Regions from separate parts of the Paenibacillus sp. PastF-3 genome, predicted to be linked through region 2. Evidence: riboswitches for the same ligand, from Rfam matches in the RefSeq annotation. Region 2 holds a riboswitch; each other region holds the start of a gene.
What was found. Region 2 has a riboswitch for cyclic di-GMP ahead of M2444_RS19010 (glycosyl hydrolase). Riboswitches for the same ligand answer to the same signal wherever they lie in the genome.
Positions count from the first base shown of each region.

Region 1: it holds a riboswitch for cyclic di-GMP, as region 2 does, so the genes downstream of both, M2444_RS07095 (thiamine pyrophosphate-binding protein) here and M2444_RS19010 (glycosyl hydrolase) in region 2, are expected to answer to the same signal.
Region 3: it holds a riboswitch for cyclic di-GMP, as region 2 does, so the genes downstream of both, M2444_RS22405 (NPCBM/NEW2 domain-containing protein) here and M2444_RS19010 (glycosyl hydrolase) in region 2, are expected to answer to the same signal.

Region 1 is NZ_JARXWM010000002.1:668,360-673,330, forward strand. It holds gene M2444_RS07085 (helix-turn-helix transcriptional regulator) at 1-729, shown strand, start outside; gene M2444_RS07090 (methyl-accepting chemotaxis protein) at 852-2,102, shown strand; cyclic di-GMP riboswitch class I at 2,293-2,388, shown strand; gene M2444_RS07095 (thiamine pyrophosphate-binding protein) at 2,546-4,186, shown strand; gene M2444_RS07100 (carboxymuconolactone decarboxylase family protein) at 4,197-4,565, shown strand; gene M2444_RS07105 (helix-hairpin-helix domain-containing protein) at 4,788-4,937, opposite strand; gene glpK (glycerol kinase GlpK) at 4,952-4,971, opposite strand, start outside.
Region 2 is NZ_JARXWM010000009.1:145,694-150,664, reverse strand. It holds gene M2444_RS19015 (glycosyl hydrolase) at 1-1,358, opposite strand, end outside; gene M2444_RS19010 (glycosyl hydrolase) at 1,512-3,062, opposite strand; cyclic di-GMP riboswitch class I at 3,075-3,154, opposite strand; gene M2444_RS19005 (sugar phosphate nucleotidyltransferase) at 3,291-4,664, opposite strand.
Region 3 is NZ_JARXWM010000012.1:159,780-164,750, reverse strand. It holds gene M2444_RS22405 (NPCBM/NEW2 domain-containing protein) at 1-1,888, opposite strand, end outside; cyclic di-GMP riboswitch class I at 2,046-2,132, opposite strand; gene M2444_RS22400 (hypothetical protein) at 2,301-2,855, opposite strand; gene M2444_RS22395 (EAL domain-containing protein) at 2,969-3,970, opposite strand; gene M2444_RS22390 (helix-turn-helix domain-containing protein) at 4,023-4,268, opposite strand; gene M2444_RS22385 (leucine-rich repeat domain-containing protein) at 4,565-4,971, shown strand, end outside.

The DNA of each region.
Region 1 (4,971 bases), on a different contig from region 2:
ATTGGTTCACTGCTTCTGTCCACTGACGCATCTATATTGAAGGATCTGGGGATACAAGACGATTTCTCTTCCGCTGTTCTCAAACTAGAAGCTGCATCCTCACACCGAACTAGTAACCCAGCACATCACCTAAGCGAGCGTATTCATATTGATGGTGCTAGTTGGCATCCTTCAGATGAGACTTATCCGTTCCTTTCTGTACTGCAGGGAGCACTTTGGGAGGACCGTAAAGTTAAAATCACTTATCTCCGGAGTAATGAGACTACAGTCCGTTTCATTGATCCTCTTGGATTGGTTGCAAAACGCGGTGTATGGTATGTCGTAGCCAAAAGCGAGGATGAACTAAGAACCTTTCGTGTGTCCAGATTAGTTAACGTTGAGGAGACTCATGAGGGGTTTAAAAGACCTGATGACTTTGATTTAAAACAGTACTGGGAAGAGTCCACCATGGCCTTTAAAGCAGCACTGCCAAAGTATCAAGTAAAGCTAAGGGTTAGAACATCTGTCTTAAAAGAATTACAGCGAGAAAGATTCGTCTCTGTCCAATTGATAGAGCCAACCAGCAATGCAGAGTGGGTGAACGTAGATGCCGAATTTAATACGATCGAGTCTGCCTGCCGGATAATCCTTTCTTTTAGTCCCTCAGTTATTGTACTTTCACCACAAGAACTTTTAGAGATGGTAAAGTCTGCTATCACAAAAATTTCCGCTATTTATGAGGATTTTTGACACGAAATCTAAAGAACTGCTCCTAAAAGAAGATTTATGTCAGTTCTTACTATAGACCAATCACCTTTAAATCCCATATAATAACACCAATACATAATATTAATAAGGAGGACATTATACCAATGAACTGGATGCATAAACTTCCGTTAAAACAAAGAATTGTTGCCGGATGTTATCTCATTGCCGCACTATTTGCCATTCCTGTTTTAGTTACTTTTATGATCTTAGGCAACATTATTTTGGGTATTGTTCTAATCGTTGTTCTTGCTGCTTTAACTTTACCCGTGGCCCGCTTTATCGAGAGAACGCTTACATCTTCTTTTGATGACATCGCGAATGTATCTCATAGTATTTCTAAAGGGGATTTTACTAGTAGAGCTGACGAGAACGGGTCTATGGGGGACGTAAGTCGTTCCTTTAATACTATGATTGACAAGCTCAAGAAGATTTTAACAGAAGCATCGCAGATCACGCGCCAGGTTATGGATGCAAGCCGTGGAATCGAAGATAAGAATCAGAACTTGAAAATTGTCATGGCACAGGTAGCCTCTTCGTCAAATGAGCTAGCTCTTGGGGCAAATGAAATATCTACGGATATCGCTGAAATGACAGAATCTATTAAAGATATTGAGAATAAAGTCTCCAATTATACGAACTCAACGAAAGAAATGAACAGACGTTCAATACATACATTAGAACTAGTTGAACAAGGGCGCCAATCCGTAGATACTCAAGCTGAAGGCATGCGCAAAAACATCCAGGCTACTCAAAAAGTAGCGGATACTATCGAGGCCTTGTCTCATAATGCTCGCGGAATAACGATGATCACAAAGACCATCACTGAGATCGCTGAACAGACTAACCTGTTATCGCTGAATGCCTCCATCGAAGCAGCACGTGCCGGAGAACATGGTCGAGGATTTGCAGTAGTCGCACAGGAGGTCCGTAAGCTTGCCGAAGAATCAACGGCTTCAACAAAGGAAGTCTTTGGTTTAGTTCGGAGCATTGAAACTGATATTAAACAAGCGATTGACAATATCGCTATCAACGAAGAAGTCGTACAGGTACAGAATGAGATGATCACTCAATCTGCTCATATCTTTGCTCAAATTGTACAAAGTGTGCAGTATATTACCGAGCAGATCTCTTCCTTCTCTTCTGAAAGTGATCTTATGCTGGAAAGTGCCTTGAAAATCTCAGGTGCAATAGAAAATATATCTGCAATCACTCAGGAAACTGCTGCTGGCACCGAAGAAGTATCGGCTGCAATGAATGAACAAATTAATGCCCTGCAGTCCGTCGCAGAAGAAACTGAGAAAATGACTCAAGCCGTATTTAATCTACAGAAAACGATCCATATCTTCAAGTTTTAAACAACTTGCATAACGAATAAACCAAGCCATAAACCGTCCTCTAAGTTTGTCTTAGGGGACGGTTTATTTTCTATTATTTCATAGGTTTGACAAGACTTTCGTCAAAATTCGAGTTAATTTGCGATAATATATTGACAAAGGATGATCCCAAGGAATATATTGTAAAGGAAAATTCTTCTTATAAATTTTAAATTAATATAGGCAAAATCTTCGAAAGAGGATGACGCAAAACCATGGATCTACAGCCTCATTTTTACTCTGAGGCCATGATTGCCAGGTTGCTAAGGACCCGGGACGGCTGAACTATTGTTCAGTCTTTACGGCGATTTACGCCACCAACCTGTGCCCTTTTTCGGAGCACAGGTTTTCTATTTTTGAGTTTATTGATCAATCAGATCACTTCGAAAGATCAATAACATAATAAATATTAATCAACTTGTGAGGTGTATCTTTTGAAGACAGTCGCAGATTATATGGCGGAAGCACTACGTAACCTCGGAGTGACCCATTCTTTTGGGATCATTGGTAAATCGATTTGTCCCGTAGTTCTTAAGATGGTAGACTATGGTATTGAATTTATTCCAGGGAGACATGAATCCAGCTCCGGATTCGCAGCAGCTGGATACGCGCTGAAAACTGGTAATCTAGGCGTAGCATTTGGTACTTCTGGTCCAGGCGGAACTAACCTACTTACAGCAGCAGCACATGCGAAAGCCAACAACTTGCCAGTGCTGTTTATTACGGGCCACCAATCTATTAAAGAGCTTGGAATCCCCCAATGTCAGGACTCTTCCTCTTACTTAGCTGATTTAGCGGAGATGTTCAGACCTGCCACCTTGTTCAGTAAACTTATTGAACGCGGTGATCACTTTAGTACTATTTTTAATCATGCGATTTCAATTGCTCTTAACCAACGTGGGCCTGTTCATCTTTGTGTGCCGTTTGATGTACAGACAGAAGGATTGGAAGAGTGCAATATTGTAATTCCCGAACGCGAATCTCTAGTAAGTCTAGCGAATATCGACAGAGTAGTTGATGCTATCAATGCCTCAAAGAATCCTTTGATTATTGCGGGTAAAGGGGTCAATCGATCTGGGGCGCATAGCCAGCTTATTCAGCTCGCTGAAACTTTTAATATACCAGTAGTAACATCACCTGGTGGTAAAGGGGCTATGGTTTGGGATCACCCACTCTATCATGGTCCTATTGGTGTTGGAGGTTGCACCCACGGGGATGACCTGTTGAATAAAAGTGATCTATTTATAGTTCTAGGATCACGATTAAGTGATATGACCGTCTGTAACCTAAAACGGGAGAATCACCCGACAACATTAATTCAATTTGATATTGATCCGACCTTTGTTGGAAAAATCTTGTTCTCCAAAACGATACCAGTCACTGGTGATCTACGTGATAACCTAGTGTGCTACCTAAATCATATTGATCCTAATCATATTACTAAACGTGAAGCTATCCCTTATGTAGATTATTCAGAAGAGCTTCCCAGTCTGAAGAATCTTTCCCTTGCGTCTATTATGAGCACGATGAGTGATCTGATTCCTGACAATAATACAGTATTTGTTGATGACGGCAGTCATGGATTCAATGCTGCTAAATGGTACAAGGTTAAGAAACCAGGCAGTTTTGTATTTGATGCTTATTTTGCTTGCATGGGTAATTCTATCGGTATGGCTATTGGTGCAAAGGTTGCAGCTCCTGAAGAAACTGTCTTCTGTATTACAGGTGATGGCTGTTTTATGATGCTAGGTACAGAAATAAACACCGCCGTCTGCAAAGATATCCCTGTCATCTTTATCGTAGTAAATAATAAGCAACTCGATATGGCGCTTAAAGGGATGGAAAAAACTACTGGCCGTATTGATGGAACGATATACGAAGTCCCAATGGACGTTGTGAAATTTGCCGAGTCTCTAGGAGCGACAGGCTATAAGTGTGAGACTGCGGAACAATTCTCGACTGCAATTAAGGACGCCGTTGCTCTTAACCGTGTTGCAGTTATTGAATTATTAACAGACCGTGATGAAGTCCCTCCGACTGCACACCGTACTTTGAACCTAAATTAGGAGGCTCACTATGAAAGATAATGTTAACAGTGGTCTGAACCACTTCACGAATCTCTCAGGAGACTATGGCGCTAAAGCACTAGCTCCGATTAAGGAACATTTCCCTGACTTGGCAGAATTCATCATGGGTAATGCGTATGGAGATATTTTTCAACGCAATACCATTGAAGCTGACTGGAAGGAAGTCTCTGTTATTTCTGCTCTAATTGCAATGGGCCAGTTCGATCAATTAGGAGTTCATTATGTTATGGCTCTTCGTGTAGGAGTTACTGTAGAACAGCTCAAAGGCATTCTACTACACTTAGTACCCGCTATAGGGGCACCTAGAATCATCACAGCCTTTAATATTCTTCTTGAAACCATAGAAGAGATCCAATAAATAATAATTCGACATAAATATACACATTTCGTCTTTATTATTGTGATTTAAGAAGATAGATTACTATAGGAAAGATCGAACGTGGAGATAAAGTTCTGTCCTGGACAGTGGGCGCTGGATGGAAAAATGTAACATTTGTTATTGAATATCAAGCGTTACAACATAAAAAGCGGCAGGCCAAGGATTAACCTTAGCTTGCCGCTTTTTATGTTGATCTGGTCTTTAGGACTCGCCAGCAAAGGATAACCCCTTTTCAGTTAGCGCACGCCGTATTTCATCAAGCCCTTTTGGTCCCATCCCATGGAGTGCCCGAAGTACAGGCTTTGAAAGTCCACTCGGTAGATCAGATTCTGTTCCGTTAACCATGGACATATACATCTCCCTGATTACTGATATCTTTCATGTT
Region 2 (4,971 bases):
CTTTGATTGTTCCAATTGTCGATGATCAGCTTTCCGTCAATCCAGACACGGACTCCATCATCAGAGGATGCCGAAATCGTATATTTTTCACTGAATTTAGGCTTGAGCTTCCCTTTCCAGCGTACAGAAAAACGATCTTCATTTATCTCCGGGGCAGGTGACCCGCCATGCCAATTAAAATCAATCTTACGGTCATCGCGGATAAGTACCGCTTCTCCCTCTAAATCAGTATTGTTATAGTATTCTCCAGTTAAACCCGTTGGCGTTACCGGGGTTACCGGTGCTGTCGAAGGGCCTCCTGATGCGAGAACGTAATCCTCTCTCGATACTATAAACGATTCATTCATAAAGCTTTTAATTGACTGTAGCGTATTATTTTCTGTCAGTAATTTTCCCCAAGTCATCATATAGACCCATTTATTTTGTTTCTCGGTTAATATTTCCGGGTTCGGCAGCTGTCCGCTCTCCCCGATTCCGATAGGTTTACCTTCAGCAAGTGCAAGCAGATCCTCATAGTAGGACTGCTTATAATCGTTATTGTAGATATCCGCAGCCAGAACATCGAGTTTATCCGCATCGGGATAATATGCAGCATATGGATCTGCCCATTCATTCGGTGCATTTGGATTCCACACCCACAGTAGATTATTTAGCTTGTGTGTGTTTACAAAACGATCATAGACAATATTCCAAAGCGCTGAAAAATTGTCCTTTTTCCCCCACCAAAACCAACCGCCGTTCATTTCATGGTAAGGTCGCCATAAGACTGGAACTCCGGCATCACGCAGCTGTTCTAAATATCCAGCGATCTCGTCTAGATCAGAAATAAGACGCTTATACTGAGCCGTCCCAGGCGTAACATAAGCATTAAACTTTTCTTGACTGAGACTTCTGTTTACATTGGACCATTCTGGAGATGTCCCCGGCAAACTCTGATGGAATGTCATGGCTACAATGCCACCCTCTTGATGCCACTCAATTGCACTGTCAATAACAGCTTGCCGCTGTTCTGCGATCGTCCCCTTGGATTGATTATTAATCGCCCCTAATTCATAACCATGTAAAACGGCATTCTGTCCCGAAGTATTTTTCAGCTTATGAACCAGTTCATCTGGGCTTTCTAGATAATCATGCTGGCCGGACAGGATTCCTTTGCCACGTAGATTCACCAAATTACTCAGCAGTTGCTTGGCTTCTTCAGAAGCTGATGGATTGCTTGGTATAGCCGGAGGTAGAGAGGAAGAAACACTCATAGCCTTCGGAAGACTCCTAACCTCTCCCCAAGGCAGCAAGGAAAAAATAATAAACACCGGTAATATAGTAAACAACAATCTGTTTTGCTTATAATATTTACGCAAATAAATCCTCCTTTCGGTAGCTGTACTGCCTCCACAGGTAATAAATGAACATACCTGTTATCGGACAATCGTCTTCTGACCTAATGAGGACTATAGCTTAGTAGCTCTGCAATAACGCAGAGCTACTAAGGATCGACCTTTAATTTTCATCAATCAGGAGACATCCGGAAGAAAAAGTGCACTTGCTGGAACTGTCTCTTTAGCTTGACTAGCACTTTCCCACATCAAGCGGACTCTCGCATCGCCTTCATTCTCGTAATACTCCACCTTGATATCGTATAGCTGGCCAGCCGTCAGCGTTATGGTGCCCTTACGCTCAGTACCACTTTGCTTAGTCCAGCTATCAATCACAGATTCCCCATTCACCCAGACACGGATGCCATCATCTGAGGTAGTGTAAAATGTATATTGCTCTTCATATAATGGCTTAATTTTACCGCTCCAACGTATGGAGAAACGATCAATCCCGAGGGCGGCATCCGGCGATCCTAGCCGCCAATTGAAATCGATCATCGCATCTGTTCTAGTAAGAGCTGCTGCTCCCGACAGCTGGATGTTGTTATAATATTCTCCTGCAAGCCCCTTCGCAAGAGGAATTGCTGCCTCTCCCTCTTCTTCGGAAGGTGCCGGCGCTGGTGCAGCGCTAGGCTTCGGTACCAGACTAGTATTTAATTTATCTCTAGTCAGGGTATAGTTGCTATTCATAAAAGTTTTGATTGTGTCTGCACTGTTATTATCGTAAAGCATTTTTCCCCAGCTCATCATATACGTCCATTTACTTTGCGATTGCTGTAGCTTCTCCAGATTAGGCACTTCACCATTCTCCCCGATCGCAATCGGTTTGCCAGCGGCTAGACTCAACAAGCTATCATAGTATTTTTGCTGGTAATCATTTTCGTATATATCTGCTGCCAGAATATCTACTTTATCTGCTCCTGGATAAGTTGACGCATAAGGATCTGACCAAACATTCGGAGCATTCGGACTCCATACCCATAACAAATTATTTAATTTATGAACGTTAACAAAACGGTCATACATAACATTCCAAAGTTTTGAAAAGTTGTTTTTCTTCCCCCACCAGAACCAGTTTCCGTTCATTTCATGATAGGGTCTCCAAAGTACCGGAACGTTGGCATCACGTAAGCTCTTTAGGGAGACTGCTACCTTATCAAGTTCAGCGATCAGACTGTTATATTGCTTGGTACCCGGTGTAACGTAACTATCGAACTCACTTTGGCTAAGCGTTTTTTTCACATTACCCCAGTCATAAGCGGTGCCTGGCAGGTTAGCATGAAAAGTCATAGCTACGATCCCGCCCGCTTTATTCCAGTTGATGGCGCTGTTCACCACATTTTGACGCTGCCAGGCCATCGTTCCTTCGGACTGGCCACTGATCGCGCCCAGTTCATAACCGTGAAGAGCTGCGTACTGTCCGCTTGTTCCCTTCAGCATATTGTTAATTTCATCTGGACTTTCTAAATAGTCATGTTGACCAGCAATAATACCTTTTCCTGAAATCGAGTAAAGATAGTTAAGCAGCTTTACGGCTTCGGGTGAGGCTCCTGGGGTAACTGGGGTACCAGAATTTGAAGCAGCTATGACAACAGACGGCGAAATTCCAACAGTAAGCGGAAGTGCAGTCAGAAACAGGACGAGTGACAGAAATGCGCCAAATAATCGATACGTACGGTAAGCTTTCAAAATAATCTCCCTTTCGGTAGCCAGGCTGCCACTCTTTCGAAGGCCCTATAGCTTTGCGTCCCTACCTTTCGATAGGTTTGCCTTTTCAATTTAAGAGAAATAATCTCTCTTACCGTAAGTATCGACGACAATTAATGATATATTTAGTGTTTTTATGACTTTTTTTGATAATTGAGTCAATTTACCTGTTTAAAGAAATTTCAGATTGGTTAAATAGATAGGTTAGACCTATGAAATGAATTGTTGTAGTTCTATATCATTCCAGTCTAAAGTAATACGAATATTATCTTCTTCTACTAACTCAGAACCCGTCTGTACCTCTATAAACTCAACATCCGTCAAAGCAAGGATCGCGTGCTTCGTTCCTTCCGGGATACGTACCACGTCCCCAGCCTTCACATTATGTTTCTTCTCATTCAGCACAATACTTGCTTCGCCGCTGACGATTGTCCAAATTTCACTACGCTTGCGATGTAATTGATAGCTGATATTATTCCCCTCGGATATAAAAATCCGTTTGGTCAGCACTTCATTACCCTCGTCGTATTTCACATAATCAATAACTTTGTAATGACCCCAGCGGCGTTCCTCATACATCGGTCTCTGTTCAAAGGTCTTCAGCACTTCTTTAATCCGTGGGCTCTCAGCTTTATGGGTAACCAGAATACCATCCGGGCTAGCCGCGATGATCAGATCCTTCGCACCAATTACCGTAATCGGAATATCCAGCTCATTAATCAAGCAAGTCCCCTCAGAATCCGCCGTCACAAAACCTTTTCCTACATGCTTGCTGCTCATTTCCTCTGTCAGCGTATTCCAAGTTCCAAGATCCTTCCAGAATCCATCATAAGGTTGCACCACAATATGTTCTTCTTTCTCCACCACTTCATAATCAAAGCTGATGGAAGACAATAGCTTATACTGCTTCTGCAATTCTTCATATCCTAAAGGCAACCCTTTACGCTGCAAAATATCTAACAAGTAGCCTAAACGGAAGGCAAACACTCCGCAATTCCACAATGCATTTTGTTCGATGAGCTGTTCTGCTTGTATGCGGTCTGGTTTCTCTTGAAAGTGACTCACCTTCATAAAACCATTCCCCCCCGCCTCTTCAGTGGTAGGAATGATATATCCGTATTTCTCTGAGGCATGTTCAGGAACAACACCCATTAGTGCCAGATTTGCTCCGCTTTCCAGCATGGTCCCCTCAAGCATAGCTATGGTATCGAAAAAGGATGCTTCTACATAAGGATCAACAGGCAAAATGGCTATCGTCTCCGCTGGAGAAACACCTGCAACCGAATAAAGATAGGTAGCTGTTAAGGCGATGGCCGGAAAAGTATCCCTACGCTCCGGTTCAACGATAATCGGCACATGACTTCCCAGTTGGCTTTGTATCATTTCTACTTGACCGCGGCCGGTGGCCAGATAAGATGATTCTGCCATCCCTGCTTCCTCCAGCTGTCTCCAGACACGTTGTACCATGGATTCCGGTTCACCTTGAGGGCTTTCAAGTACCTTTAGAAATTGCTTTGAACGTGAGTCGTTGGACAACGGCCATAGCCGTTTACCTGAGCCGCCTGATAGAAGTACCATTTTCATAGATGAACCCTCCTTGAATTATGGAAATCGAGCATAATTGAATTGTTATCAAAACGTCAGCTTCCGCTTAGCCTTATTTCGAGCGGATGCATTAAAAAAATTTATTAGGTATGAACCACTCCAAGGGATTTTGGACTTCCGATCGCTGTTATCCTCAGATTTCCTGATTTGAACCGCCGCCAGCGGTAGAAATCCGAGGATAGCATATGCTTTCGAAGCTAGCTTTCCTACGGAAATCTTTCGGGCGAACACTCCGTTTCTACAGTTCCAAATTCCCTTTCCGTTCTTTACCTAACCAACTTCCTCT
Region 3 (4,971 bases), on a different contig from region 2:
TCTTGGTCATCATAGGGATCTTGGTAAGCCCCTCGAACCGGATCATAGGTGCTTTACCTTGTTCCTCCGCTGTATATGGATTGACGATATACACTGTACCGCCCTTAGTCACTTCATGTGCATAATAACTATTCGTCGCAAATTCAGGAACGGTTATTGTGTTTTTACCTGGACGCAATTTCACACTGCTAGCCCAAACGTTCCAAGCCGCCTCTTGTTGAGAAAAGACTAAAGAAGGCAATTTATCGCTCGAAGCTGCGTCCACATAAACGTTGATCGTATCTCCAGGCATTGCAACGAGACCTGTAGGCTGGTTGTTCGTACCGAAACCAATTCTCAGGTTTTCTTGCGCATGCTTTTTCATATCTCCACGTTGTTCCGCCTCAATGATGGTGCCTTCGGTTTGAATTTCACCATTCACTAGCTTCTTAGCTAAATCCAAAGAATCCTTCAGGATTGGATAGAGCGGATGTACTTTTGCCGCTTCTTCTAATTCGTTGATTGCTTCGACGCTATTATAAGCAGGAACAACCGCACTCATCGTGCCATCTGTGAAAATACCATTTACAGCTTCACTTACTTTATCCTCTGTATAAAATCTAAATTCGGCTGCAAAGGGTCTGTTGATATTGGCTTTTGTGAACTTGAATTTCAATCTTTTAAACTTCGTAGGTTCAAATTTAAACTCCAGAAAGTCATTCGTACTATTCGCGGTTCCGCTAGATACGAGCTGGAAGGTCTCTCCCTTACTTGTTTCTGATGCATAAATTTGAAAAGCCTCTGGGAAGCCTTTGCGGTTATCTCTAGCCAGGAAAGCCACTCTATCTAATACTTTCGCTTGTGCTAACTCAAACACAACTTCATTCGTGAAGCTGTCGTCATTGTTTTTATTGGTTTCCCAGTGTGTATTCGGTTGGTCATCGAGCATGTATTCCGGTTTCGTACCTGGGTAGCTTCCGCCGTTCACCGTTACTTTTGATACGTTTGAGTTGGGCATTCTATAAGCTTCGCTATAGGCATTTTCATATGCTGTACCATAGCCTTTTAGCTTCGAAACCTTAGCCGCTGTTGCCTCTATTTGATGATTCTCCAGAAGTACTTTTGCATTCTCTATATCTGCTTGAAACTGCGCGTACAGTGGATGTGTCTGCACTTCTTGTTCTAAAGCCGTTAATTTCTCCATCGTATTAAATGCTGCGCTAACTTGACTCAAGCTGTCATCTGTGAATAAATTTTTCATTTTAGCGGATACGGCATCTTCTTTGTAAAAAGAAAACTCAGCCGCACTCGCCCAATCTTGGTTAGCTTTTTTGAAGACAAATTTAAGTCTCTTAAAGGTTGCCCTGTCAAACTGCACCTCTACTACGTCACCTGCTGAGCCTTTATATTCTCCAGAGGATACTAGCGTATAATCGCCTGCATCCGTTGTTGAGCCATAAATATCAAATTCCTGGGCAAACCCCTTACCCTTTGCGCTGGATTGTCTTGCAGCATATACGATTCTATTTAATTCAGTGGACTCATTGAATACAAAGACAACCTCATTCGTAAACGTTGAACTATTCGGTTTGCCCGTTTCCCAATGCGTACTCATATCGCCATCAATAGCCTTTGCTATAGGTGAACCTGAGTAGTTACCACCGTTATTGGTAATGGATTTAATATTCGCAGGATTCATTCTAAAAACATCATTATAAGCGCCTAGGATAGCCTTGCCGTACAGATCAAACGGAATAACTGACGCATTGCTTATTAGGTCAGCCTTGCTTTGTACTACAGTGTTCACTACAGTTACCTTGCTTACATCACTTGCTAAAGCATAACCTGCCTCACTCGAAAAGCTAGCTAACATGGCTGCCGATGTAGCGATTGCAATCATTTTTTTCATCTTTTCTACCCCCCAGATGTAATATGAATCTCTTCAATGCCTAAAAATGAGCACAAAAAAAACTACCCCGAAAGAGTAGCTTGATTGCAGCTAAAGTTGCATAAAAATTAAGACTTAATTTTTATTAAACCTTAAAAACAAAAAGCGTTATACACTCTTTGGCAGCTGGCTGACAATAGTCGTGATAACCTTAGTCCCTATAGCTTTGCGTCCCTACATTTCCATAGGTTTGCCTATGAAGTTTCGATTACATTACAAAGGTTAACATAACTATGCATCTTATTGCATGATTATTTGGTATGAAATTGATATTTGATCGACATAGGTAATTGCAATCAATTTCCTCTAACTGATCGATATTATTTATCAACTGTCCCAGACGAAGAGTGATACTTTAGGACTGGAGGAGCGTTCAACCTCCAAATAGTCGCCGAAACCAATTCCACACATCACCTGTGATCGGAATTAACCCAAAGCCATGCTCGCCAACCGCGATTAGACCATATGCCCATTGTCCAATAGCTACGGCTCCCCCAGCAATCCGTCCTATGGCTACCGCTCCAAATGCCGTATCCCCTATGGCGACAGCACCCAACGCTTTTTCGGCTATCGCGATCGCTCCTACAGCCACTCCTGCAATAGCAATCGCCCCAGCTGCGAAGCCAAGCCAGCTAAGTGCTATCGCTCCAAGTGCTAACCACATTCCTAGTGATATTGCACCCACGGATAGAACCCCTACGCTTATCGCACCTATGGAAATCAAGCCTACAGCTATATCTCCAATAGCAATTAATCCAACAGCTGTCTTCACACGAGGTCTGCTGCCATAACCCTGACCAGAGTAGCGACCTAAATTGCTGCGAATACTTACCACTGGAAATGAGGGAGAAGGCCACTGATAATCAATCTCTCGCCCTTCCCAGCCCCTGGAATCTGCCCAACGTGTGATGTATTTATGCCATTCCATATTCATCCGACCCCCTTCTCAATTACCTAAATTGTACAGCCCCGGGGCTCACCTGTAATCAGACTCTGACCTGAATTCATCTCATCCTCTAGACGGAGATCTACTCATTAGGATCACTGTTTGGGAATAGGGTCAGGTTTTCCAAATAAATATCCCTGAAACAACTGATAACCACTCTGCTTAAGCCATTCAAAGTCCTCTCTAAATTCCACTCCTTCTGCTAAGGGAACGGATTGGATTTCTAATGCCTTTTCTAAAAACTGTTCTGCTACTTTCTGTTTGCTCGGATCACTAGACACACCCTGAACATATTTCATATCCAGCTTCATGTAATGGGGTTTAAGTGCCAATAACATCTCGATTGTGCTGAAGCCTTCGCCAACATCATCTAGAGCGTATTCAAATCCCCGATCCTTGTAATATGTCAAAATAGCTTTCAAATGAGCAAGGTCATCCACTTTCTCCGTCTCAACAACTTCAAAGACAAAAAGAGAGGGATCTACGCCTAATTGATTGGCCAATTCAACTGTTGATCTTAGGCAGAACTCTGGAGCGTAGATCGACGTTGGGATAAAGTTAATAAACGTTTTTTTATTTAAGGGTGCAGCACATTTTACAGCAGTCATTCTACATAACCGGTCTAAAGCATATAAACGGCCACGATTGCGTGCCGCCGTAAAGATCTCATTAGGATAGATAAGGGCTCCATCTTCTTTTTTAAATCTGGATAAGACCTCATATGCAAAAATCTCTTCCTTTGCATTCACGATTGGCTGGAAGTGACAAATCACTAACCCCTTAGTGATAACCTCATCAATCCACTCCATATCAAGTACAGTGGGCATCTCGGATAGAGGTCTCCATGTTTGGTCATCTATACGGAATTCAATCTGCTTCGACGCCATATGATCATTACAGAAATCCAGAAAATCCCGCGCCCCAGCCTCTTTAATCGTAATCACATTTTCTTCTACCTTATGTATCGTATTGCTTCTACTCAAATGATGAATAACCTCAGGTAACATCCTTAGATTAAGCTCGCCATGAGCCTTAATTTCAAAATTCAGCTCTCTTACTACACAATGATTACAAGCCACATTCATAACCCCTTTCATCTTCGATTCTCTTAAAAAGCTCCCAGAACTACTATTCTCAATCAAAATCCGTTTACTCCAGTAAGTACGACAGGTCTAACACGGTTAACTGTTGATGTTGAATCTCAATAATCTTTTGCTCTTGCAGATCTTTAAGCACAAGGGTAGCCGTCTCCCTGAGCGTTCCGATTATATCCGCGAACTGCTGATGGGTCAGCCGGAGATTAATCCTCATCTCGCCTTGCTCCTCTATCCCGAATATTTGGTATAGTCTTCTTAGAGTAAAAATTGCACGCGCTCTCGCAGCATGAAATTTCATTTCGGGTAATAACCGATTCGATAAAAATAAACGATCCATTTGCAGCAGCATCAATTGTTCCTTAACTAACGGGTAGTGTATCGTTCATCGCCACCGCTGATATCACTCTTGCATTGGAGGGATGGATCACATCCAGATCGCCAAAGAAATCCTCTTTTCCAAAAAGAAGCTTCCATCTCATTATTCCTTTCTAAAACACGCCATAGTTTTGTATGCCAACATACAGATAATAAATCATTATCCTGTTATATTCTATCGTAACGATTGCCCATACCAATAACAAAGGAGAACCTTCTATGAGATATAATTTTGACGGAAAAGGACTTACAGAAACGCCAGAGATCGTGTTTGAGAGCAATCCTCTACTAGAACTGAGCATGTACAACAACCATATTAAAGAGATTCCCGATCAACTCTTCCTTCATGATGAATTAGAGGTACTAAATTATGCGGGTAATGACATCGAACGGTTATCCGAGAACATCGGTCGTTTAGTTCACTTAAGAATGCTTGATTTAGGCCATAATCGACTCAAGGTATTGCCGGAGAGTATTGGAGAACTACGGGGGTTGGATTCTTTTCTATACCTAAGTAATAATCAGTTCGAGCAGCTGCCGGAGCAGCTTTGTAATCTCCAGAAACTCAAGTATCTGAATGTAACAGATAATAATCTCAAGCAACTGCCTACTCTTTTAGGCGCAAT